2 regions of the Kosakonia sacchari SP1 genome follow, and region 2 is predicted to be linked to the other one. Evidence: predicted binding sites of a transcription regulator. Region 2 holds the regulator's gene; the other holds the start of a gene.
What was found. The regulator LexA, encoded in region 2, represses DNA repair genes until DNA is damaged. The targets are predictions, from matches to a motif close to TNCTGTATGTACATACAGNA.
Positions count from the first base shown of each region.

Region 1: the regulator LexA is predicted to act here: its motif matches at 8,047-8,066, upstream of rmuC (DNA recombination protein RmuC).

Region 1 is NZ_CP007215.2:4,663,516-4,676,063, reverse strand. It holds gene pldB (lysophospholipase L2) at 1-915, shown strand, start outside; gene yigL (sugar/pyridoxal phosphate phosphatase YigL) at 941-1,741, shown strand; gene C813_RS45045 (carboxylate/amino acid/amine transporter) at 1,846-2,745, shown strand; gene metR (HTH-type transcriptional regulator MetR) at 2,633-3,586, opposite strand; gene metE (5-methyltetrahydropteroyltriglutamate--homocysteine S-methyltransferase) at 3,836-6,097, shown strand; gene C813_RS45025 (dienelactone hydrolase family protein) at 6,142-6,948, opposite strand; gene udp (uridine phosphorylase) at 7,208-7,969, shown strand; gene rmuC (DNA recombination protein RmuC) at 8,105-9,562, shown strand; gene ubiE (bifunctional demethylmenaquinone methyltransferase/2-methoxy-6-polyprenyl-1,4-benzoquinol methylase UbiE) at 9,629-10,384, shown strand; gene ubiJ (ubiquinone biosynthesis protein UbiJ) at 10,396-11,001, shown strand; gene ubiB (ubiquinone biosynthesis regulatory protein kinase UbiB) at 10,998-12,548, shown strand, end outside.
Region 2 is NZ_CP007215.2:4,546,016-4,558,563, reverse strand. It holds gene ubiA (4-hydroxybenzoate octaprenyltransferase) at 1-483, shown strand, start outside; gene plsB (glycerol-3-phosphate 1-O-acyltransferase PlsB) at 524-2,947, opposite strand; gene C813_RS44500 (diacylglycerol kinase) at 3,078-3,446, shown strand; gene lexA (transcriptional repressor LexA) at 3,555-4,172, shown strand; gene dinF (MATE family efflux transporter DinF) at 4,254-5,585, shown strand; gene C813_RS44485 (CsbD family protein) at 5,764-5,973, shown strand; gene zur (zinc uptake transcriptional repressor Zur) at 6,245-6,760, opposite strand; gene traF (conjugal transfer protein TraF) at 7,043-8,359, shown strand; gene ycaC (isochorismate family cysteine hydrolase YcaC) at 8,435-9,058, opposite strand; gene dusA (tRNA dihydrouridine(20/20a) synthase DusA) at 9,329-10,366, shown strand; gene pspG (envelope stress response protein PspG) at 10,501-10,743, shown strand; gene C813_RS44455 (quinone oxidoreductase) at 10,932-11,915, opposite strand; gene dnaB (replicative DNA helicase) at 11,975-12,548, shown strand, end outside.

The DNA.
Region 1 (12,548 bases), 120 kb from region 2:
TGGCGTTCGCGGGAAGAAGCGGTCTTTACCGGCGTGGACAATGTGCCGGTCAGTTTTGTCCGTTTTCGCGCGCAAAGTAACGATCGCGTGATTGTGATTTGTCCCGGCCGCATCGAAAGCTACGTAAAATACGCAGAGCTGGCGTATGACCTGTTCCACCTCGGTTATGACGTGTTGATTATCGATCATCGCGGCCAGGGACGTTCCGGGCGGATGTTGCCGGACACGCATCGTGGCCATGTGGTGAAATTCAGCGATTATGTCGACGATCTGGCAGCGTTCTGGGATCAGGAAGTGGCCAGCGGGCCGTGGCGCAAACGCTATATTCTTGCTCATTCAATGGGTGGCGCGATTTCCACTCTGTTCTTGCAGCGCTATCCGCAAGCCTGCGACGCGATTGCCCTGTGCGCGCCCATGTTCGGCATTATCATTCGTCTGCCGGAATGGATGGTTCGCCCGTTGCTGGACTGGGCCGAAAGCTACCCGAGTCTTCGTGAGGGTTACGCCATTGGCACCGGGAGCTGGCGCCCGTTGCCGTTCGCGATAAACGTATTAACCCACAGCCGCGAGCGCTATCGCCGTAATTTGCGTTTTTACGCCGATGAACCGCAGCTTCGCGTTGGCGGGCCCACCTGGCACTGGGTACGCGAAGGGATCTTAGCCGGTGAACACGCGCTGGCGGGGGCGGAAAAAGACGCCACGCCGACATTGATTATTCAGGCAGAAGAGGAGCACGTGGTCGATAACCGCATGCATCAACGCTTCTGTGAACGACGCGCCGCAGCGGGCCACCCTTGTGAAGGGGGGAAACCGCTGGTCATACAAGGCGCGTACCATGAGATCCTTTTTGAAAAGGACGCCATGCGCTCGGTCGCGCTCAACGCCATCGTCGAATTCTTCGACCGGCATAACTGATGAATTATTGAGGTTAAATTTTCTTATGTACCAGGTTGTTGCATCTGATTTAGATGGCACATTGCTCTCCCCCGACCACACACTGTCGCCCTTTGCCAAAGAAACGTTAAAACTGCTTACCGCGCGCGGCGTCAACTTCGTCTTCGCCACCGGCCGCCACCATGTGGATGTCGGGCAAATCCGCGACAATCTGGGCATTAAAGCCTACATGATCACCTCCAACGGTGCGCGGGTACACGACACCGATGGTAATTTGGTGTTCACCCATAACCTGGATCGCGATATCGCCACCGATCTTTTCGGCGTGGTGCATAACGAGCCGGATATCATTACTAACGTCTACCGCAACGATGAGTGGTTCATGAACCGTCACCGTCCGGATGAAATGCGTTTCTTTAAAGAAGCGGTGTTCCAGTATTCGCTGTATGAGCCGGGTTTGCTTGAGCCGGAAGGGATCAGTAAAGTTTTCTTCAGCTGCGAAAGCCATGAAAAACTGCTGCCGCTGGAGCAAGCCATCAATGCCCGTTGGGGCGATCGCGTGAACGTTAGTTTCTCTACCTTAACCTGCCTGGAAGTGATGGCGGGTGGCGTGTCGAAAGGGCATGCGCTGGAAGCGGTCGCGGACGCGCTGGGTTATAGCCTGAAAGAGTGCATCGCCTTTGGTGACGGCATGAACGACGCGGAAATGCTGTCGATGGCGGGCAAAGGCTGCATTATGGGTAACGCCCACCAGCGCCTGAAAGAGCTGCACCCGGAGCTGGAAGTGATTGGCACCAACGCCGATAACGCGGTACCGCATTACCTGCGTAAGCTATTTCTCGAATAAGATTGACGAGTGGTTTTAAATTAATCACTCGTCAACTAAATACTCAAACTTTGCGCAACTGAGTTCGCTACAATGCCTGTCCACTCATCGGAGAGACATTCATTGTGGCGTTACTCATCATCACCACTATTTTGTGGGCTTTCTCTTTTAGCCTGATTGGCGAATACCTTGCGGGCCATGTCGACAGCTACTTCTCCGTGCTGATGCGCGTGGGGCTGGCGGCGCTGGTCTTTTTACCTTTTCTGCGCACGCGTGGGCATAACCTCAAGACCATTGGCCTGTATATGCTGGTGGGCGCGCTGCAACTGGGCATTATGTACCTGTTCAGCTTCCAGGCGTATCTCTACCTGACGGTCTCTGAATTCCTGTTGTTTACCGTTTTCACGCCGCTGTATATCACCCTGATTTACGATCTGCTCAGCAAGCGCGGGCTGCGCTGGAGCTACGCACTGAGCGCCGGGCTGGCGGTGATTGGCGCGGCGATTATTCGCTACGACAAAGTGAGCGATCACTTCTGGATAGGCCTGATTCTGGTGCAGCTGGCGAATATCAGCTTTGCTATCGGCATGGTCGGCTATAAACGCCTGATGGAGACGCGCCCGATGCCGCAGCACAATGCGTTCGCCTGGTTTTATCTTGGCGCATTCGTGGTCGCCGTTGTGGCGTGGTTTGTGATGGGTAACCCGCAGAAGCTGCCGACCACGACGCTGCAGTGGAGCGTGCTGGTGTGGCTGGGTGTGGTGGCTTCCGGGCTGGGTTATTTTATGTGGAACTACGGCGCCACACAGGTGGACGCCGGGACGCTCGGCATCATGAACAATGTGCATGTTCCCGCCGGGTTACTGGTTAATCTCGCTATCTGGCAGGAACAGCCGCACTGGCCGAGCTTTATTATTGGTGGTGCGGTGATAATGGCCTCGCTGTGGGTGCATCGCCGTTGGGTCGCTCCGCGCTCCGCACAAACGGCAGATGGTCGCAAGCGTGATTCCGCGCTGAGCGAATAAACGCTTCCGTTACTGGCTGACGCTGCTCGCCGTCGCGCACGGCGGCATACAGCCGGCTCCACAATCCTTCGCCCAGGGTTTTGGTCACCACCAGACCCTGGCGCTCAAAACTCTCCACTACCCAGTGCGGCAGCGCCGCAATGCCCATCCGTGCGGCAACCATCTGAATCAGCAGCAGCGTGTTATCCACACTTTTCAGCGACGGACTCACGCCCGCCGGTTGCAGGAAGTGACGCCAGATATCCAGGCGACTGCGCTGCACCGGGTAGATCAGCAGCGTTTCGCTGGCGATATCGTCCGGCGTGATCCGTGCTTTCGCCGCCAGTGGATGATCCGGCGCCAGCACCAGCCGCACCTCAAAATCAAACATCGGTGAATAGTGCAGGCCGCTGCGCGGCAGAATGTCGGAGGTCATGACCAGATCCAGCTCGCCCTGTTGCAGCGCGGGTTGCGGATCAAACGTGACGCCGGATTTGAAATCCATCTCCACTTGCGGCCAGTTCTGGCGGAAGTTCTCAAGCGCAGGCGTCAGCCACTGAATACAGCTATGACACTCAATAGCGATGCGCAGCGTGGCTTGCTGCGGCTCATTGCAGGCCTGCAGCGCGCGGCTAATCTGCGGCAGCACCTGATTCGCCAGTTGCAGCAGAATTTCACCCTGCGGCGTAAAGCGCAGCGGCTGGCTTTTACGCACAAACAGACGGAAGCCAAGGCGCTGTTCCAGATCGCTGAACTGGTGGGAAAGCGCGGACTGCGTTTGATGCAGCGTTGCCGCCGCCGCCGCCAGCGACCCGCTGTTTCGTAACGCCTGTAGCGTTTTCAGGTGTTTAATTTCGATCATGAAAGTCCTTCACTCCGGCATGAACATTTTGCGCTTGAGGAATATACAGTACCTACACAATATGGATGTGTAAACATCTGGACGTCTAAAACTCGTCATATTTCGACTTGCAGGTGCGTTAGCTGCCTCGCTTACCCCAGTCACTTACTGGAGTAAGCTCCTGGGATTCGCTGCGTTGCCGCCTTCCTGCAAGCCGAACTATTTAGAGTTTGACCTTCAGAATCTAAAAAATACAAAGAGGAAGAAGACATGACTGTACTGAATCACACCCTCGGTTTCCCTCGCGTTGGCCTGCGCCGCGAGTTGAAAAAAGCGCAAGAGAGCTACTGGGCGGGTAACGCCACCCGTGAAGCGCTGCTGGCGGTAGGGCGCGAGCTGCGCGCCCGTCACTGGGAGCAGCAAAAAGAGGCCGGTATCGATCTGCTGCCGGTGGGCGATTTCGCCTGGTACGACCATGTTCTGACCACCAGCCTGCTGCTGGGCAATGTGCCGGCTCGTCATCAGAACAACGACGGCTCCGTGGATATCGACACCCTGTTCCGCATTGGCCGTGGTCGTGCGCCCACTGGCGAACCGGCGGCAGCAGCGGAAATGACCAAATGGTTCAACACCAACTACCACTACATGGTGCCGGAGTTCAGCAAAGGCCAGCAGTTCAAACTGACCTGGACGCAACTGCTGGACGAAGTAGACGAAGCGCTGGCGCTCGGCCACAAGGTGAAACCTGTGCTGCTTGGTCCGGTCACTTACCTGTGGTTGGGTAAAGTGAAAGGCGAACAGTTTGACCGCTTAAGCCTGCTGAGCGACATCCTGCCGGTCTACAAACAGGTGCTTGGCGAGCTGGCAAAACGCGGTATCGAGTGGGTACAAATCGACGAACCAGCGCTGGTGCTGGAGCTGCCGCAAGCCTGGCTGAATGCGTTTAAACCGGCTTACGACACGCTTTCCGGCCAGTTGAAGCTGCTGCTGACCACCTATTTTGAAGGCGTGACGCCGAACCTTGATGTGATTACCGCACTGCCGGTTCAGGGGCTGCATGTTGATTTGGTACACGGCAAGGACAACGTGGCCGAGCTGCACTCGCGTCTGCCTGCCGACTGGTTGCTCTCTGCCGGTCTGGTGAATGGCCGTAACGTTTGGCGTGCCGATCTCAGCGAAAAATATGCGCAAATCAACGAAGTGGTCGGTAAACGTCCGCTGTGGGTTGCCTCTTCGTGTTCTTTGCTGCACAGCCCGATCGATCTGAGTGTTGAAACGCGTCTGGATGCGGAAGTGAAAAGCTGGTTCGCCTTTGCACTGCAAAAATGCCATGAACTGGCGCTGCTGCGCGATGCGCTAAACAGTGGTAATACGGAAAAACTGGTGGAATGGAGCGCGCCGATTCAGGCACGTCGCCACTCTACGCGCGTTCACAACACGGCAGTGGCACAGCGTCTGGCGGCGATCACCGCGCAGGATAGCCAGCGTAACAGCCCATACGCCGAGCGCGCGAAAGCCCAGCGCGAGCGCTTTAAGCTGCCCGCCTGGCCGACCACCACCATCGGTTCCTTCCCACAGACCACGGAAATTCGCGGCCTGCGGCTGGATTTCAAAAAAGGCCATCTCGATGCGGGCAACTACCGCACGGGTATCGCCGAACATATCAAACAGGCGATTGCCGAGCAGGAACGTCTGGGTTTAGACGTGCTGGTGCATGGTGAAGCCGAGCGTAATGACATGGTGGAATACTTCGGTGAAAACCTCGATGGTTTCGTCTTTACACAAAACGGCTGGGTGCAGAGCTATGGCTCCCGCTGCGTGAAACCGCCAGTGGTTATCGGCGACGTCAGCCGCCCGGAAGCCATTACCGTGGAGTGGGCGAAGTACGCGCAGTCGCTGACCGATAAACCGGTGAAAGGGATGCTGACCGGCCCGGTGACCATTCTTTGCTGGTCGTTCCCGCGCGAAGATGTGAGCCGCGAAACCATCGCCAAACAAATCGCGCTGGCATTGCGTGATGAAGTGGCGGATCTGGAAGCGGCGGGGATTGGCATTATCCAGATTGATGAACCGGCACTGCGTGAAGGCTTGCCGCTGCGTCGCAGCGACTGGGATGCCTATCTGGCGTGGGGTGTGGAAGCCTTCCGCATTAACGCGGCGGTGGCGAAAGATGACACGCAGATCCATACCCATATGTGTTATTGCGAGTTCAACGACATCATGGATTCCATCGCCGCGCTGGATGCCGATGTGATCACCATTGAAACCTCGCGCTCGGATATGGAACTGCTGGAGTCATTCGAAGAGTTTGAGTACCCGAACGAAATCGGCCCAGGTGTGTACGACATTCACTCGCCGAACGTACCGAGCGTTGAGTGGATTGAAGCGCTGTTGCAGAAAGCGGCACAGCGCATCCCCGCACAACGCTTGTGGGTGAACCCGGACTGCGGCCTAAAAACCCGCGGCTGGCCGGAAACCCGTAGCGCGCTGGCAAACATGGTGAAAGCCGCGCAGAACCTGCGCCAACAGTAAGCTTTACCGCGCCGTCCGGTATGAAACCGGCGGCGCAAAAAAACTTACTTTTTACTGTACTGCGCAAACCATGCCAGCATCCGCTGCCAGCCATCGGCGGCGGATTCCGCGTGATAGCTTGGGCGATAGTCCGCATTAAACGCGTGGCCCGCTTCAGGATAGACGATGATTTCCGCTTTGGCGTTCGCGGCTCTGAGCGCCTGGCGCATGGTTTCCACGCTCTCCAGCGGAATGCCGGTATCCTGTGCGCCATATAAACCGAGCACTGGCGCGGTAAGTTCAGTGGCGATATCCACCGGGTGACGCGGAGAATTGAGCGATTTATCCCCCACCAGCTTGCCATACCAGGCGACGGCGGCTTTCAACTGCGGATTGTGCGCGGCATACAGCCAGGCGATGCGTCCGCCCCAGCAAAAACCGGTCACTAAAAGTTGGTGAGCGTTCCCGCCGTTACGCGCCGCCCAACTGGCGACGTGATCCAAATCAGCAAGCACTTGCGCGTCCGGTACTTTGCTTACCAGGCCGCTCAGCAGGGTTTGAATATCGGCAAAATCATTCGGATCGCCCTGGCGGAAATAGAGCTCCGGCGCGATGGCGAGGTAGCCTTCCAGCGCCAGACGGCGGCACAGATCGCGAATATGCTCATGCACGCCGAAAATTTCCTGTACCACAATGACAATCGGCAAGGGGCCTTCGGCATTTTTCGGTCGGGCGTGAAAAGCGGGCATGTTCTCGCCCTGTGTCGGAATCGATGTTTCGCCCGCGATTAAGGCGTCTTCCGGCGTGTGAACAACGGTTGAAGCAAGGGGTGAAGCCGCAGGTGCAAAGCCTGGTGTGTTGTTGGTTGTCATGGCATTCTCCATACCTTTTTTAGCGCTTCAATAACTATAGACGGGAAGGCCTGCCGCGCGCGCAAATCACCGTGCCGTAGACTATCTTTGCTGCTGAGTTGTGGGATATGACATGTTAATGTGATGTAAGTCACTAATTTATGGAAATGAAATGCAATCAGTTTCATTCATGGTGATATCAGTCACGAAATTATGTCCGTGCCTTCTGTAAAGTATCTTTTTGCCTCTACTGATAAAACCGACCACAGAGGAGTCTGTTATGTCCAAGTCTGATGTTTTTCATCTCGGCCTCACCAAAAACGATTTACAAGGGGCTACGCTGGCCATCGTCCCTGGCGATCCGGAGCGTGTGGAAAAGATCGCCGCGCTGATGGATAAGCCGGTCAAACTGGCCTCCCACCGCGAATTCACCAGCTGGCGTGCAGAGCTGGATGGCAAACCGGTTATCGTGTGTTCCACCGGCATCGGCGGCCCGTCAACCTCTATCGCCGTCGAAGAGCTGGCGCAGCTTGGCATCCGCACTTTCCTGCGCGTGGGCACCACCGGTGCGATTCAGCCGCACATTAATGTTGGCGACGTGCTGATCACCACCGCGTCCGTGCGCCTTGACGGCGCGAGCCTGCACTTTGCGCCGATGGAATACCCGGCAGTGGCGGATTTTGAGTGCACTACTGCGCTGGTTGCGGCAGCGGATGCGATTGGCGCGACGAAACATATCGGCGTTACCGCTTCTTCTGACACCTTCTACCCAGGCCAGGAGCGTTACGACACTTACTCTGGCCGCGTGGTGAGCCGCTTTAAAGGTTCCATGGAAGAGTGGCAGTCGATGGGCGTGATGAACTATGAAATGGAATCCGCCACGCTGCTGACCATGTGCGCAAGCCAGGGGCTGCGTGCAGGCATGGTTGCCGGTGTGATTGTGAACCGCACCCAGCAAGAGATCCCGAATGCGGAAACCATGAAGCAGACCGAAAGCCACGCGGTGAAAATCGTGGTGGAAGCGGCGCGTCGTCTTCTGTAATTCACCTTCCCATTTGCTAAGGCCGACGCGTTCGGCCTTTTCTTTTTGCGAACGGCTTCGCAGGAAAACCCCTTCCAAACTGGACGTTTATACAGCACAATCCTCCGCTATATGCGTTATCACTAAGGGGACGTGGTGGACACTTCAATCATCGTCATGGCAGCCGTTGCGCTGGCGGGTTTACTGGTCGGCTGGCTGGCAGCAAGCTGGCGCGGGGCGCAGCAGCAGGCGGATCTGCTCGCGGAGCAGCGTGATGTCTTTAGCGAACTGAGCGCCGCCCGGCAGCAGATAACCCAAAACGAACACTGGCGCGAAGAGTGCGAGTTGCTCAATAACGAACTGCGTAGCCTGCAACATATCAATAGCTCGCTGGAAGCTGATTTGCGCGAAGTGACGACCCGGCTTGAATCTACGCAATTACATGCCGAAGAGAAACTGCGCCAGATGCACAGCAGCGAGCAGCGCTTGAGCGAGCAGTTCGAAAATCTCGCTAACCGCATCTTTGAGCAGAGCAATCGCCGCGTCGATGAGCAAAACCGGCAAAGTCTGAACGGGCTGTTAACGCCGCTGCGCGAACAGCTTGATGGTTTTCGCCGCCAGGTGCAGGATAGCTTTGGTCAGGAAGCGCGTGAACGGCATACGCTGGCGCATGAAATTCGCAACCTGCAACAGCTCAATGCCCAGATGGCGCAGGAAGCGATAAACCTGACGCGTGCGCTGAAAGGCGATAACAAAACCCAGGGTAATTGGGGCGAAGTGGTGCTGACCCGCGTACTGGAAGCCTCTGGTCTGCGTGAAGGCTATGAATACGAAACCCAGGTCAGTATTGAAAATGACCATCGCGCGCGGATGCAGCCGGATGTGATCGTGCGTCTGCCGCAGGGCAAAGATGTGGTGATCGACGCCAAAATGACGCTGGTCGCCTACGAACGTTACTTCAATGCCGACGACGACTTTACGCGCGAAGGCGCGTTACAAGAACATATCGCCTCGGTACGAAACCATATTCGCCTGCTTGGTCGTAAGGATTATCAGCAACTGCCGGGGCTGCGCAGCCTGGATTATGTCTTGATGTTTATTCCGGTGGAGCCGGCCTTTTTGATTGCGCTGGACAGGCAGCCTGAACTGATCACCGAAGCGCTGAAAAATAACATTATGCTGGTCAGCCCTACCACGCTGCTGGTGGCGCTACGCACCATTGCCAACCTGTGGCGTTATGAACATCAAAGCCGCAATGCGCAGCAGATCGCGGAGCGGGCGAGCCGCCTGTATGACAAAATGCGCCTGTTCGTTGACGACATGTCATCCATTGGTCAGAGCCTGGATAAAGCGCAGGACAATTACCGTCAGGCGATGAAAAAACTGAGTTCCGGGCGCGGCAATTTGCTGGCCCAGACAGAGGCATTTCGCGGGCTCGGTGTTGAAATCAAACGCGAGATTAATCCGGAATTAGCGGCGCAAGCGCAGGATCAGGACGAAGAGTTCCGTTTGCGTTCCGGGCAAAACGATTCCCTCGATTGCTTTGAAGACAATGCATTAGATAGCATGGCCGCGGGCGATGAGCCTGACTCGAAGGCTTCTTCGGGTGGTTGAATCGTAGGGCAATCGCCTCCAATCTGATACACTTCACAAACAATTTCTTGAATAGCAGGCACTAAGATGGCGGAAGATTCAAAAGAGACAACACACTTTGGTTTTCAGACCGTCGCCAAAGAAAACAAAGCCGACATGGTGGCGCACGTCTTCCATTCGGTCGCGTCAAAATATGACGTGATGAACGATCTGATGTCGATGGGCATTCACCGTTTATGGAAGCGCTTTACCATTGATTGCAGCGGCGTGCGTCGTGGGCAGAAAGTTCTCGATCTGGCCGGTGGTACGGGCGATCTGACGGCGAAATTCTCCCGCCTGGTGGGCGAAACCGGCCAGGTTGTACTGGCAGATATTAACGATTCGATGCTGAAAATGGGGCGCGAAAAACTGCGCAACCTCGGCGTGATCGGTAACGTAGAATATGTGCAGGCAAATGCTGAAGCCTTGCCGTTCCCGGACAATACTTTCGACTGCATCACTATCTCGTTTGGTCTGCGTAACGTGACGGAAAAAGAGAAAGCGCTGCGATCCATGTTCCGCGTTTTGAAACCGGGCGGCCGCCTGCTGGTGCTCGAATTTTCCAAGCCAATTATTGAACCGCTGAGCAAAGCTTATGACGCTTACTCTTTCCACGTCCTGCCGCGTATTGGTCAACTGGTAGCAAACGATGCGGAAAGCTATCGCTATCTTGCTGAATCTATCCGTATGCATCCCGATCAGGAGACCCTGAAAGCGATGATGCAGGACGCCGGTTTCGAAAACGTCGATTACTACAACATGACGGCCGGTATCGTTGCTCTGCACCGTGGCTACAAATTCTGACAGGAGTGCGTATGCCTTTTAAGCCGATGGTTGCCGCCGGAATTGAACGTGTATTGAATACGTTTTTATACCGTGAAGGCGCGCTGAAACCCGCGCGCCAGCGTTTGCATGGCAAGGTGTTGCGCGTAGTGCTGCAAGAGTTCTCTTCTCCCTTTGTGCTGGTGTTCAGTGAGCGCCAGATTGATGTGTTAGGCGAGTGGGAAGGGGAGGCCGACTGTTCCGTGATTACGCAACTGCGGGTACTGCCGAAGCTGCGCGACCGCCAGCAGCTGACCGCGCTTATTCGCAGCGGCGAGCTGGAAGTGCAGGGCGATATCCAGGTAGTGCAAAACCTGGTTTCGCTGATGGATTTGGCGGAATTCGATCCTGCCGAGATCCTCGCGCCATGGACAGGCGATATCGCTGCTGAGGGGATCAGTAAATTCCTGCGCGGTGGGGCACGCTTTCTGCAACACGGTTTTCAACGCCAGCAACGCTATGTCGCTGAAGTGATAACGGAAGAGTGGCGCCTTGCGCCGGGCGGACTGGAAGTTGCCTGGTTTGCTGAAGAAACGGCTGCTGTCGAAAGGGCTGCGGATGCCTTAGCCAAACGCCTGGATAAACTGGAGGGCAAATGACGCCTGGAGAATTACGGCGCCTCTATTTCATCATCCAAACCTTTTTAAGTTACGGGCTTGATGAGCTCATTCCCAAAATGCGTATCACCCTGCCGCTGCGGATTTGGCGTCGCTTGTTGTTCTGGATGCCGAACCGGCATAAAGATAAACCGCTTGGGGAACGCCTGCGTCTTGCCTTGCAGGAGCTGGGGCCGGTATGGATTAAATTCGGGCAAATGTTGTCTACCCGCCGTGATTTATTCCCGCCGCTGATTGCCGATCAACTGGCGATGTTGCAGGATCGCGTTGCCCCCTTCGATGGTCATCTTGCTAAAAAGCAAATTGAAAAAGCGATGGGTGATCTTCCGGTTGAAACCTGGTTTGATGACTTCGCCATTGAACCGCTAGCCTCTGCGTCCATTGCGCAGGTGCATACAGCGCGGTTGAAAGAGAGTGGCAAAGAGGTGGTGATTAAGGTCATTCGCCCGGACATTCTGCCAGTTATCAAAGCGGATCTGAAACTGATCTACCGTCTGGCGGGCTGGGTTCCACGCCTGTTACCGGATGGTCGCCGCCTGCGCCCGCGTGAAGTGGTGCGCGAGTATGAGAAGACGCTGATTGATGAGCTGGATCTGCTGCGTGAAGCCGCTAACGCGATCCAGTTGCGCCGCAACTTTGAAAACAGCCCAATGCTGTACGTACCGGAAATCTACTCGGATTATTGCAGCCAAAACATGCTGGTGATGGAGCGTATTTATGGCATTCCGGTTTCCGATGTTGCTGCGCTGGAGAAAAACGGCACCAATTTAAAATTGCTGGCCGAACGTGGTGTGCAGGTCTTTTTCACCCAGGTATTCCGCGACAGCTTTTTCCATGCCGACATGCATCCGGGTAATATTTTTGTTAGCTACGACCATCCGGAAGATCCGCAATATATCGGTATTGACTGCGGTATTGTCGGTTCGCTGAACAAAGAAGATAAACGCTATCTGGCGGAAAACTTTATCGCCTTCTTTAACCGCGACTATCGCAAAGTGGCGGAGCTGCATGTGGATTCAGGCTGGGTTCCGCCAGATACCAATGTAGAAGAGTTCGAGTTTGCCATTCGCACCGTTTGTGAGCCGATCTTTGAAAAGCCGCTGGCGGAAATCTCCTTTGGTCATGTGCTGCTCAACCTCTTCAACACGGCACGTCGCTTTAATATGGAAGTGCAACCGCAGCTGGTGTTGTTGCAGAAAACCTTGCTCTATATCGAAGGTGTCGGCCGTCAGCTCTATCCGCAACTGGATTTATGGAAAACCGCGAAACCTTTCCTTGAAACGTGGATCAAAGATCAGGTGGGTATTCCAGCGCTGGTCAGAGCGCTGAAAGAGAAAGGCCCATTCTGGATCGAGAAAATGCCGGAAATTCCTGAACTGATCTACAACGGGTTGCAGCAAGGCAAGCATTTGCAGCAAAGCGTGGATAAGATTGCCAATGAATTACAGGTAAACCATGTTCGGCAGGGGCAATCTCGTTATCTGTTCGGCATTGGCGCGACCTTATTATTGAGCGGCACATTGTTACTG
Region 2 (12,548 bases):
TACCCGTTTATGAAGCGTTATACGCACCTGCCGCAGGTGGTGCTCGGCGCAGCGTTCGGCTGGTCGATTCCAATGGCGTTTGCCGCCGTGAGTGAGTCTGTGCCGCTGAGCTGCTGGATCATGTTTCTCGCCAATATCCTGTGGGCAGTCGCGTACGATACGCAGTATGCGATGGTTGACCGTGATGACGATGTGAAGATTGGTATTAAGTCGACGGCTATCTTGTTTGGTCGTTTCGACAAGCTGATTATCGGGATTTTGCAGGTGGCTGTGCTGGTGCTGATGGCGTCTATTGGCTGGCTGAATGGGCTGGGCTGGACGTATTACGGGACGGTGCTGATTGCCGGTGCGCTGTTTGTTTACCAGCAAACATTGATTGCTGGTCGCGACCGCGATGCCTGTTTTAAAGCGTTTATGAACAATAACTATGTTGGGCTGGTGCTGTTTTTAGGGCTGGCGTTAAGTTATCTGCATTTGCCTTGAGTTTTTTCCCCTCTCCGTGAAGAGAGGGGAAAATTTACCCTCACGCTTCCGCTTGCGTCGCGCTCTCAATCGTCAGACGCACATCCGACGTTATCAAGTCCGCCAGCATCTGGTACACGTTTAAGGTACGTGCCGGATCCGCATCGCCGGTATCGCTGATATAACCTTCATCGCGCAGCGTCAGCACCAGCGTACTGAATACCGCTTTATCGAAGAACTCCGGCGCGTTGATGCCGTGCAGTACCGACAAGCGCTGCGCCAGCGTGCGGCTCTCTTTTTCCAGCGTGCTGCGGTTCATCGCCGGATTGGCGCTCAGTAGCCAGAAAGTAATGGCGTAACGCTGTAAGGTTTCGCGCGCGCCTGCTGCCAGCAGTTGCAAGGTGCGGGAGTGCGCCGGATTGATGCTCAGACGATCGTCTTTCACCGTCAACAAGCCCTGGCGCAGTAGCTCTTGCGTCAGGTTCTCCAGCACTTGTGCCAGCTCCGCTTTTTCCCAGCGCAGGAACAGCTCGGCTTTCAGCATCGGGTAGAGTAACTCGACGTAGCGCAGGATCTCGCTACGGGAGATCGCGCGGTGCTGAGTAACAATGGCTGCCAGCAGCGACGGCAGCATCAGCATATGCGCAATGTTGTTGCGGTAGTACGTCATCAACACCGCCTGCTCACGCGGCAGAATGATGATATCGCCGATGGTGTCTTTCTCGACTTCGAACTTGTTCATCTGCAGCGCGTGATCGATAAGCTCGCTGGCGCTGGCCGAAGGCGTGGTCGAATCTGGCGAATAAGGCACGTTGCGCATCAGCTCAAGATAACAGCTTAACTGCTCGGTCAGTTGCTCGCGCGTCAGTGAACGCTGGCGGGAGGCCAGCAGCGCGGTACAACACAGGTTCATGGCGTTAGCCGCACCGGCGTTGTTGATGCGCACCATCAGGTCAGCGGCAATGGTGTTCACCGTTGGCGTTAACCACGCCGGGCGGATGGATTCAATCGGATCGATGGCTTCGCGCCACTCCGGAACATGATGATTCAGGTAGTTCATCAGCGGGATCGGTTCGCCGAAGTTCACATAACCCTGACCGAGGTTACGCAGCTTGCTTAAGCCACGCACCATCTGCAACAAGCTCTCTTTCTCTTTCGTCGCGCCACGCAGCTCTTTGGCGTAAGTACCCACTTCCATCACGTGTTCATACCCGATGTAAATCGGTACCAGCGTGATGGGGCGCGTACCGCCGCGTAGCATCGCCTGGATGGTCATCGACAGCGTACCGGTTTTCGGATCCAGCAAACGCCCGGTGCGCGAACGTCCACCCTCAACGAAGTACTCCACCGAATAACCGCGGCTGAACAGCTCACCCAGATATTCACGGAACACGGTGGAATAAAGCTTGTTGCCTTTAAATGTCCGGCGAATAAAGAAAGCGCCCAGCCGGCGGAAAATCGGCCCGGCAGGCCAGAAATTCAGGTTGATACCAGCAGCGATATGCGGCGGCACCAGCCCCTGGTGATAGAGCACATAGGAGAGTAACAGGTAGTCCATATGGCTGCGATGGCAGGGCACATAGACAATTTCGTGGCCGTCGTGCGCCAGCTGACGTACGCGCTCGGCATTATGCACGTTAATGCCCTGGTAGAGACGGTTCCAGGTAAAACCCAGAATGCGGTCAGTCAGGCGGATCATCTCGTAGGAGAAGTTCGCGGCAATCTCTTCCATCAGCGCGATGGCGTTTTGCTGCGCCTTATCATGGGAGATCTTTTTGCTGCGCGCTTCATCTTCAACGGCGCGGGCAATCGCCTTTGAAGAGAGCAATTTGTTAAATAAATCCTGACGCGCCGGCAGGCGCGGGCCTACTGCGGCCAGACGCTGGCGGGCAAAGTGCATACGCGCCACGCGCGCCAGTTTCTGCGCGATAATTTTATCGGTGCCGTGCTCGGTCGCCATACGGCGCAGCGAAACCGGTGGTGAGAAACGCACAAAGCTGTCGCGGCCAAGCCAGGAAACAGCAAAAAATTTCTGGATGCCGTTCAGCATGCGCAGCGGCGGGTTAATTTCGCCTTTTTCGCGCCCGGGCGAACGGCCAAACATCACCGATACTGGCACCATTTGCACATCCAAATCGGGATGGCTGCGGTGTAAATCCAGGTAGTCGTGGAACAGCTTGATCGACTCTTCTTTCGGCGCGTAATAGGTGAACACGCGCGGGCCGCCGTGGATAAACACGAAACGCGGCAGCAACGCGCCGTCGATTTCCAGCGGTTCCAGGGGATCGGGCAGCTCATGCGCCAGACATTGCGCGCGTAAAGTCAGTAAGTCAGCCTTTGAGTTATAAGGCAGCACGTACATGATGGGGCGTGATGTATCGAGACCCAGTTCCTGTGCAGGTTCTGCGGGGATCGATTTACTTTTTACCAGCACGCTTAATGGTAAATTCAGTAATTTGTAGTAAATTCGTGGCCAGCCGGACATAAAGGATGTAAAGCCTCTGGTTAATAGTGCCATTGCGCCGCAAGAATATCAGAAAGCGCACATAATTTCTGTTGTACCGCTGCGCGCTTGCTGAGACATTGACGCCAATTTAATAAAAAGGTTCTTTTAAATGGCTAATAATACTACCGGTTTCACCCGGATCATTAAAGCCGCTGGATATTCCTGGAAAGGCGTTCGCGCCGCCTGGATTAATGAAGCGGCATTTCGTCAGGAATCCGTTGCGGTTATCCTGGCAATTATAATCGCTTGCTGGCTCGATATTGACACCATGACGCGCGTACTGCTGATTGGTTCTGTGACGCTGGTAATGATTGTCGAAATTCTGAACAGTGCCATCGAAGCCGTAGTAGACCGTATTGGTTCGGAATTCCATGAACTTTCCGGGCGGGCGAAGGATATGGGGTCGGCGGCGGTGCTGATGTCCATCCTGCTGGCAATGTTTACCTGGATCGCATTACTCTGGTCACATTTTGGATAACGCTTCCAGAATTCGATAACGCCATGGTTTTTTGCTTAAATTTGGTTCCAAAATCGCCTTTAGCTGTATATACTCACAGCATAACTGTATATACACCCAGGGGGCGGGATGAAAGCATTAACGGCCAGGCAGCAAGAGGTGTTCGATCTTATTCGCGATCGCATCACTCAAACCGGTATGCCACCAACGCGTGCGGAAATCGCACAGCAATTGGGGTTCCGTTCCCCAAATGCGGCGGAAGAACACCTCAAAGCGCTGGCGCGCAAAGGGGTTATCGAAATCGTATCTGGCGCATCACGCGGTCTTCGCCTGTTGCTTGAAGAAGAAGAGGACGATATTGGTTTGCCGCTGATTGGTCGCGTCGCTGCGGGTGAGCCGCTGCTGGCGCAGCAGCATATCGAAGGCCATTACCAGGTCGATCCGAGCCTCTTTAAACCTCACGCAGATTTCCTTCTGCGCGTTAGCGGCATGTCGATGCGTGACATTGGCATTATGGATGGCGATCTGCTGGCGGTGCACAAAACGCAGGATGTACGTAACGGCCAGGTTGTTGTTGCGCGTATTGAAGACGAAGTGACGGTCAAACGTCTGAAAAAACAGGGTAACACGGTCGAACTGTTGCCTGAAAACAGCGAGTTTTCGCCGATCGTCGTCGATCTGCGCGATCAAAACTTCACCATCGAAGGGTTAGCGGTCGGTGTCATTCGTAATGGCGCGTGGCTGTAACGCACATTCGCTCTGCTGCGGGGCTGATTCAGGTTCCGCAGCGATCTCTACTTTTCCCTCACTAATGTTCACATTCATACCATGCCTCTGCTAACCGCATCCGACAAAGCGCTCTGGCGGCTTGCGCTGCCGATGATCTTCTCGAATATCACCGTCCCGTTGCTGGGGCTGGTGGATACGGCGGTAGTGGGGCATCTGGACAGCCCGGTTTACCTGGGCGGCGTAGCGATTGGCGCAACGGCGACCAGTTTCCTCTTTATGCTGCTGCTTTTTTTGCGCATGAGCACCACCGGGCTAACAGCTCAGGCGTTCGGCGCGAAGAATGCGCCCGCGCTGGCGCGGGCGTTAGTCCAGCCTTTGCTGCTGGCGCTTGGAGCCGGTGTGTTAATTACTCTGCTGCGCACGCCACTTATCGATCTGGCGCTGCATATCACCGGCGGCAGCGAGGCGGTGCTGGAACAGGCTCGACGGTTCCTGGATATCCGCTGGTTGAGCGCACCCGCTTCGCTGGGCAATCTGGTATTGCTCGGTTGGTTGCTCGGCGTGCAGTATGCGCGCGCACCCGTGATATTGTTGGTGGTGGGGAACCTGCTCAATATCGTGCTCGATCTGTGGTTGGTCATGGGGCTGCATATGAATGTGCAAGGTGCAGCACTTGCCACGGTCATCGCGGAATATGCCACCTTCGCCATTGGCTTATGGATGGTGCGACACGTACTGGTGATGCGCGGCATTCCATTACTGACACTGAAAAATGCATGGCGCGGCGGCGTGCGGCGTTTGCTGGCGCTGAACCGCGATATCATGCTGCGTTCGCTGCTGCTGCAACTCTGCTTTGGTTCGATAACGGTGTTTGGCGCCCGACTCGGGGATGAGACGGTGGCGGCAAACGCGGTGCTGATGATGTTTTTGACCTTTACCGCCTATGCGCTGGATGGTTTCGCGTATGCGGTTGAAGCCCACTCCGGGCAGGCTTACGGTGCCAGAGACAGCAGCCAATTGATGCATATCTGGCGGGCTGCTTGCCGGCAGGCCGGTCTGGTAGCGCTGTTCTTTGCTGTTGTCTATGCACTGGCGGGTCAGCAAATTATCGCGTTGTTAACGTCGCTACCCGCGCTGCAACAGCTTGCCGGGCATTATCTGATTTGGCAGGTCATCTTACCGTTAGTGGGAGTGTGGTGTTATCTGCTGGACGGTATGTTTGTCGGTGCGACGCGCGCGGCCGAAATGCGTAACAGCATGGCGCTGGCGGCGGCAGGGTTTGCCGTTACGCTACTCACCGTGCCTGTCTTGGGTAATCACGGTTTGTGGCTGTCGCTCGCTGTGTTCCTTGCTCTGCGTGGGCTGACGCTGGCGCTGATATGGCGTCGCCACTGGCGTAACAACAGTTGGTTTGCTGCTACAGATTGTTGATCCCGCTTTATTTCTCGTCGTTGTGTACGATTTTTCTCGCCTCGTTTACGCTGCTTTTATCTTATTGGATGGTTAAAGATTCCGAATAAAATTCATAATGCCGAATCCCTGACTACAATAATCAGTACGTTCAGCACGGCGAGAACGTCATTTTAAACCGAACGATAAGGAGTCCATGATGAATAAAGACGAAGTCGGCGGTAACTGGAAACAGTTTAAAGGTACTGTAAAAGAGAAATGGGGCAAGCTCACCGATGACGATATGACGATCATTGAAGGTAAACGTGATCAGTTGGTGGGTAAAATCCAGGAACGTTACGGTTACGCGAAAGATCAGGCGGAAAAAGAAGTGACGGACTGGGAAACGCGTAATGATTACCGTTGGTAGCCAACACATCCCCTCAAATGTGTTAACCCTCTGAAAGGCTACCCTGCCCGAAGGTACAAGGATGTACCACCCCCCAGATTCCACATCTATGAGCTCGAACCGCATTCATTTGGCTTACAAGCTTCCAGATTTTGCGTTCTAATCGCATCCCTCTGTTTAAGCTTGCCTGACTTAGGGCTGTCGCAGTATGTGCTTGCTCGCCGTCGTTAAAAAGCGAAACCTGGCAAGTTGTGGCGTAGGTAATAAATAGCCGAAAAAAGACGAGAGACTATTATCGCGATTTTTTCTTTAGCGGGACGCTATGGTCATGCTGGCAATGATCGTGATGGCGGCAGGCTTCCACTTCCACACAAGCCGCACACAGACCATGGGCTTCAATGACATTATGGCGCAGGGCAAAACCCATTTTCGCCGCCAGCGCATGCATAATATCTTCCACGCCTTCGGCCTGTTCTTCTTTCACCGAACCACAGCGGTCACAAATGAACATCGCAGAAGTATGAGTCGGCTGATCAAAAAGATGACACAGCACATAGCTGTTCGTGGACTCAACCTTGTGGACAAATCCTTGCTCCAGCAGGAAATCAAGCGCGCGATAAACGGTAGGGGGCTTTGCTTGCGGCTCGCTTTCGCGCAGCAGATCAAGCAAATCATAGGCGCTGATCGCCCCTTGTTGCAGGCTTAGTAATCGCAATACTTCAAGGCGCTGGGGAGTCAGGCGCACATTGCGCTGCGCGCACAGCTTTTCAGCCTGCACTAACATCTCTTGCGAAGTGGTCTTATCCATTTGCGCTCTCTGGTCGGGGAAATAGAAACCCACACTTTACCATGTCCTGCCCAAAACACCGAGATCGCCGCCCGTAAACTCCTTTTCTCACTTTCCTTCCCGAAATGAATATCCTCTTCTATAAATATTGAGAGTTTCCTCAATAACTATAACGTTCATATATATCCTGTACGTTCACTTGATTTAGCTTCTTTTTTGGTCGTTGTTCGCAGCAATAGTGAATTCCTGTTTCTTTTAAAATAAACAGGCTTAAAAAACTCATCTGGCTACGAGACACATATTGTGAATAAAAAACGTAAACTTTCAGTGGTCGCTATCGCTGTCTCCTTCTTTGCGGCAAATCAAGCAGGAGCAGCCAATACCTGGGCAGAAGCACGTAACGATGCAATGGGAGGAACGGGGGTTGCATCGGCAAATTATGGTAGTGGGGCACTCATCAACCCGGCGTTGCTGGCGAAAGCCAAGCCGGAAGATGACGTCACGATTATCCTGCCGAGCGTTCAGGCGCAAATTACCGACAAAGATAATCTTCGCGATGAAATCGATAACATCAATGACAAAATTGATGGTTACAAGGATGTGGTCGATAACCTGACCGCCGCGCAGATCATTGCCAATCCGATTGGCACGGTCAATCAGTTCCAGAGCGCGGCGAAAGATCTGGCCGACGAACTGGTGTTCCTGAAAGGCAAAACCGCGCAGGCCAAAGCTGCCGCAGGCATTGCGGTCAGCATTCCAAATGATGTGCTCTCGCTGGCTTTTGTCACCAAAGCGTATGCGCACGCTCGCGTTAGCTCGAATATCGATCAACAGGATATTGATTACCTGCGCAATATTCAGAACAACACCGGTTTTGCCGTAGGCGAAGCGTTAGGCGCGGTGGTTTCGCCAAACGGTAGCGAAGAGATCACCAAAAACCTCAACTCGACCGCAGCGGGCCGTGCGGCAATTGTCTCCGACTTTGGTATCGCCATGGCGCGCCAGTTTGAAGTCGCTGGTGTGCCGTTGTCCCTTGGCGTGACGCCGAAGCTGCAAAAAACCTGGGTCTACAACTACACCGCGTCTATTTATGACTATAAGAGCAGCGACCTGAGAGACAGCCGTTATCGTACCGATGACACCGGCTTTAACATCGATGTCGGTGCCGCCGCAGACTTTGGTGAAAACATTACTGTTGGTTTAACCGGCACCAACCTTATCTCCCGCGATATCGATACTCAGAATATTCGTATTCGCAATGGCAGAACCGGTGATGTCACCAATTACAAAGACACCTATCAGATTAGCCCGGTGGTGACGGCTGGCGCGGCCTGGCACAACGATCTGGTGACATTGAGCGCTGACGGGGATTTAACCGAAACCAAAGGTTTCAAGAGCGAGAAAAACTCCCAATATGTTGGCGTCGGTGCGGAAGTTCGCCCGCTTAGCTGGCTGGCGGTGCGTGCCGGTTACCGTGCGGATGTGAAAGGTGACGATAAAAACGTCTTCACTGGCGGTGTCGGTTTTGCACCGTTTAACCGCGTTCATGTCGATTTAATGGGGCTGGTCGGCGAAGATGAGACCTGGGGTGCAGGCGCACAACTGAGCGTCACATTCTAAGATGTTCTCACCGGAGGCTTAATGCCTCCGGTTCTCTTTTATAGCTTATAAATCAGATAAGTAAGCCTGGCGGGATTATTTGCCACTCATCTTGTTGAAGCTGGTCATCAGATTGCGGTAGTCAGGGATGTGGTTAGAGAACAGGTTGCCCAAACCTTCAATGTCGTTACGCCAGTCGCGATGTAATTCACAAGCAACACCAAACCAGGTCATCAATTGCGCCCCGGCCTGCGACATACGGTCCCATGCTGAATGACGGGTAATTTCATTAAATGTACCTGACGCATCGGTGACAACAAACACCTCGAAGCCCTCTTCCAGGGCCGATAACGCCGGAAATGCCACGCAAACTTCCGTCACCACTCCCGCAATAATCAACTGTTTCTTACCCGTTGCTTTTACTGCCTTCACAAAATCCTCGTTATCCCAGGCGTTGATATTACCCGGGCGAGCAATATAGGGGGCATCGGGAAACTGCGCTTTCAGCTCCGGCACGAGAGGGCCATTCGGACCTGTCTCGAAGCTGGTTGTCAGAATAGTGGGTAGTTTAAAATACGTAGCGAGGTCGGCCAGCGCCAACACGTTATTTTTGAATTTATCTGGATCGATATCCCTGACCAATGACAGCAAGCCCGTTTGGTGATCGACGAGCAACACAGCGGCATTGTTTTTATCAAGACGTACATACGGTTTAGTCATTTCCTTGAACTCCCTTTGACCCATTACGGTGATAAATAGCTTTCGCTATTAATGAACATTTCCTATGCCTACCAAAAATGTTAGGTAGTGGTACCGTTTTGCGCAAGGCGACCCCGTGCATATATCCACAGGGAATGTAGGTCATACGTTGTGTCAGCAGGTTTACGCGCTTTCTCTATGCTAGAATAATGCCCCCGCTATTTCAGGCGTCGGCGATGGCCGGACCTGAGCGGAAATCAGATACGACAAACCTATTTAAAACTGTCCAAAATGCACGGTAACCCTGAAATGACAAACCCCCATCAAACCAACGCAACGACGCTCAATTCCTCTCAACAGTGGAATGGCCGGTTTAGCGTGGCGCCGATGCTTGACTGGACGGACAGACATTGCCGCTACTTCTTGCGCCTGCTGTCGCGCCAGACGTTGCTCTACACTGAAATGGTCACTACCGGTGCCATCATTCATGGCAAGGGTGATTACCTGGCGTACAGCGAAGAAGAACATCCGGTAGCGTTGCAGCTCGGCGGTAGCGATCCGGCGCAGCTTGCTCATTGTGCGAAGCTGGCCGAAGCGCGCGGGTATGATGAAATTAACCTCAACGTCGGCTGCCCGTCTGATCGCGTGCAAAATGGCCGTTTTGGTGCGTGCCTGATGGGCGAAGCGCAACTGGTGGCGGATTGCATCAAAGCGATGCGTGATGTGGTGTCAATTCCGGTCACTGTCAAAACGCGTATTGGCATTGACGATCAGGACAGCTACGAATTTCTCTGCGACTTTATTGGCACCGTGGCCGGAAAAGGCGAGTGTGAAAGCTTTATCATCCATGCGCGCAAAGCGTGGCTTTCAGGGTTAAGCCCGAAAGAGAACCGGGAAATCCCGCCGCTGGATTACCCTCGCGTTTATCAGTTGAAGCGTGATTTTCCGCACCTGACAATGGCCATCAACGGCGGGATCAAATCGCTGGAAGAAGCCAAAGCGCATCTGGAGCATATGGATGGCGTGATGGTCGGTCGCGAAGCGTATCAGAACCCAGGCATTCTGGCGTCTGTTGATCGGGTGATCTTTGGCGCAGACGTGGCAGATGCCGATCCGGTCGCCGTGGTACGTGCTATGTATCCCTACATTGAGCGCGAACTGAGTCAGGGCGCGTATCTCGGGCATATCACGCGCCATATGCTGGGGCTGTTTCAGGGCGTTCCCGGCGCGCGCCAATGGCGTCGTTATCTGAGTGAAAATGCGCATAAAGCCGGTGCGGATATCGCGGTGGTGGAACACGCGCTCAACCTGGTGGCGTCAAAGCGTTAAAATTTAACCAAAAGATAGTCAAATTCACTAAGCTCCGCCTTCTGTTGCGGAGCTTTTTTATTGATAAATAAGCTAATTTTTCCTGGCATGTTTCTTGTAATAACAGCGAGAGTTACCTCTTGGGGAGATCCATCATGCTGGAATTACTGTTTGTCGTAGGCTTTTTTATCATGTTGCTGGTGACCGGCGTTTCGCTGCTGGGCATCATTGCGGCGTTGCTGGTGGCAACGGCTGTTATGTTCCTCGGCGGGCTTTTCGCGTTGATGATCAAGCTATTGCCATGGCTGCTGCTGGCCGTCGCCGTTGTCTGGATTATCCGTGCCGTGAAAGAACCGAAGGTTCCACGTTATCAACGCAATAACCGTTGGCGTTACTAAAGTATTGCGTGGTTCGTCACATACCGAAGACTTTTCCAGGTACATTGCTTAGAACCGAATAGGATTTACTTATTAAATCTGTCACTATCGCGACGTTAACGAATTCATCGCGCTGTACCCTACAATGCAGCCGAACTAAAAAAGAAAGGGCTTCCCACGGGAAGCCCTAATTCTTTCAGGCGATTAGCTTAAGGGATCAACAGACTGGAGCCCTGCGTCGCCCGGCTCTCCAGCACTTCATGCGCCCGCTGTGCATCGTGTAGCGCGAACTTCTGGCTCTCGGCCACATCCACTTTGATAACCCCGCTGGCAATCAGCGAAAACAGCTCATTACTGGCTTCCTGCAACTCTTCCCGGTTAGTGACATAGCCATTGAGGGAAGGGCGAGTGGCGTAGAGCGAGCCTTTCTGGTTAAGAATACCCAGATTCACGCCGGTCACCGGGCCGGAAGAGTTGCCAAAGCTCACCATCAATCCGCGACGTCGCAGACAATCAAGCGACGTTTCCCAGGTGTCTTTCCCTACCGAGTCGTACACCACCGCCACCTTTTTACCGCCGGTGAGTTCTTTGACACGTTCCACCACATTCTCTTCGCTATAGTTGATCACCTGCCAGGCGCCCGCCTGTAATGCGCGCTGCGCTTTTTGCGCGGAACCCACGGTACCAATCAGTTTCGCGCCGAGTGCTTTTGCCCACTGACACGCAATCAACCCGACACCACCGGCGGCAGCATGGAACAGGAACATTTCATCGGGCTTGATTTCGTAGGTTTTGCGCAGCAGATAAAACACCGTCAGCCCCTTCAGGAACGATGCCGCCGCTTGCTCGAAGGAGATAGCGTTTGGCAGCACCGCGACTTTATCCGCCAAAACGTTATGCACCGAGCTGTACGCGCCCAGACCTGATTGCGCATACACCACGCGATCGCCCACTTTTACCTGCGTGACGCCGCTGCCCACTCTGCTGACCACGCCTGCCGCTTCGGTGCCCAGCCCGCTTGGTAACGCTGGCGGCGGATATAACCCACTACGGATATAGGTATCGATATAGTTGATGCCAATGGCTTTATTTTCTACCTGCACTTCGTTTTCCGCTGGCGCTGCGGGAGTGAACTCAACCGCTTTAAGCACCTCAGGCCCACCATGCTTTTGAAATTCTATTCTCGTCGCCATGCTTCCTCCTGATGTGATAATCTCTCAACCCATTCATAACCCGGATAGCTCCATTCACTATGGCAGGAAATAAACCCTTCAACAAACAGACTGAAACCCGCGACGTACAGCTCGAGGGGATGAAAGTGCCTCCGCATTCTATTGAAGCGGAGCAGTCGGTGTTGGGCGGTTTAATGCTGGATAACGAGCGTTGGGATGATGTCGCCGAACGTGTCGTGGCGGATGATTTTTATACCCGTCCGCACCGTCATATTTTTACCGAGATGCACCGCTTACAGGAGATGGGCAAACCCATCGATCTGATAACGCTTGCGGAATCGCTGGAGCTGCAGGGGCAACTGGACATTGTTGGCGGTTTTGCTTACCTGGCGGAGCTTTCCAAAAATACGCCAAGTGCGGCAAACATCAGTGCTTATGCCGATATCGTTCGCGAACGTGCGGTAGTGCGCGAAATGATTTCGGTGGCAAATGAAATCGCCAACGCCGGCTTTGATCCGCAGGGGCGCAGCAGTGAAGATCTGCTCGACCTTGCCGAATCCCGCGTTTTTAAAATCGCCGAAAGCCGCGCGAATAAAGACGAAGGCCCGAAAAACATCGCCGATGTGCTGGAAGCGACCGTTTCGCGTATCGAAC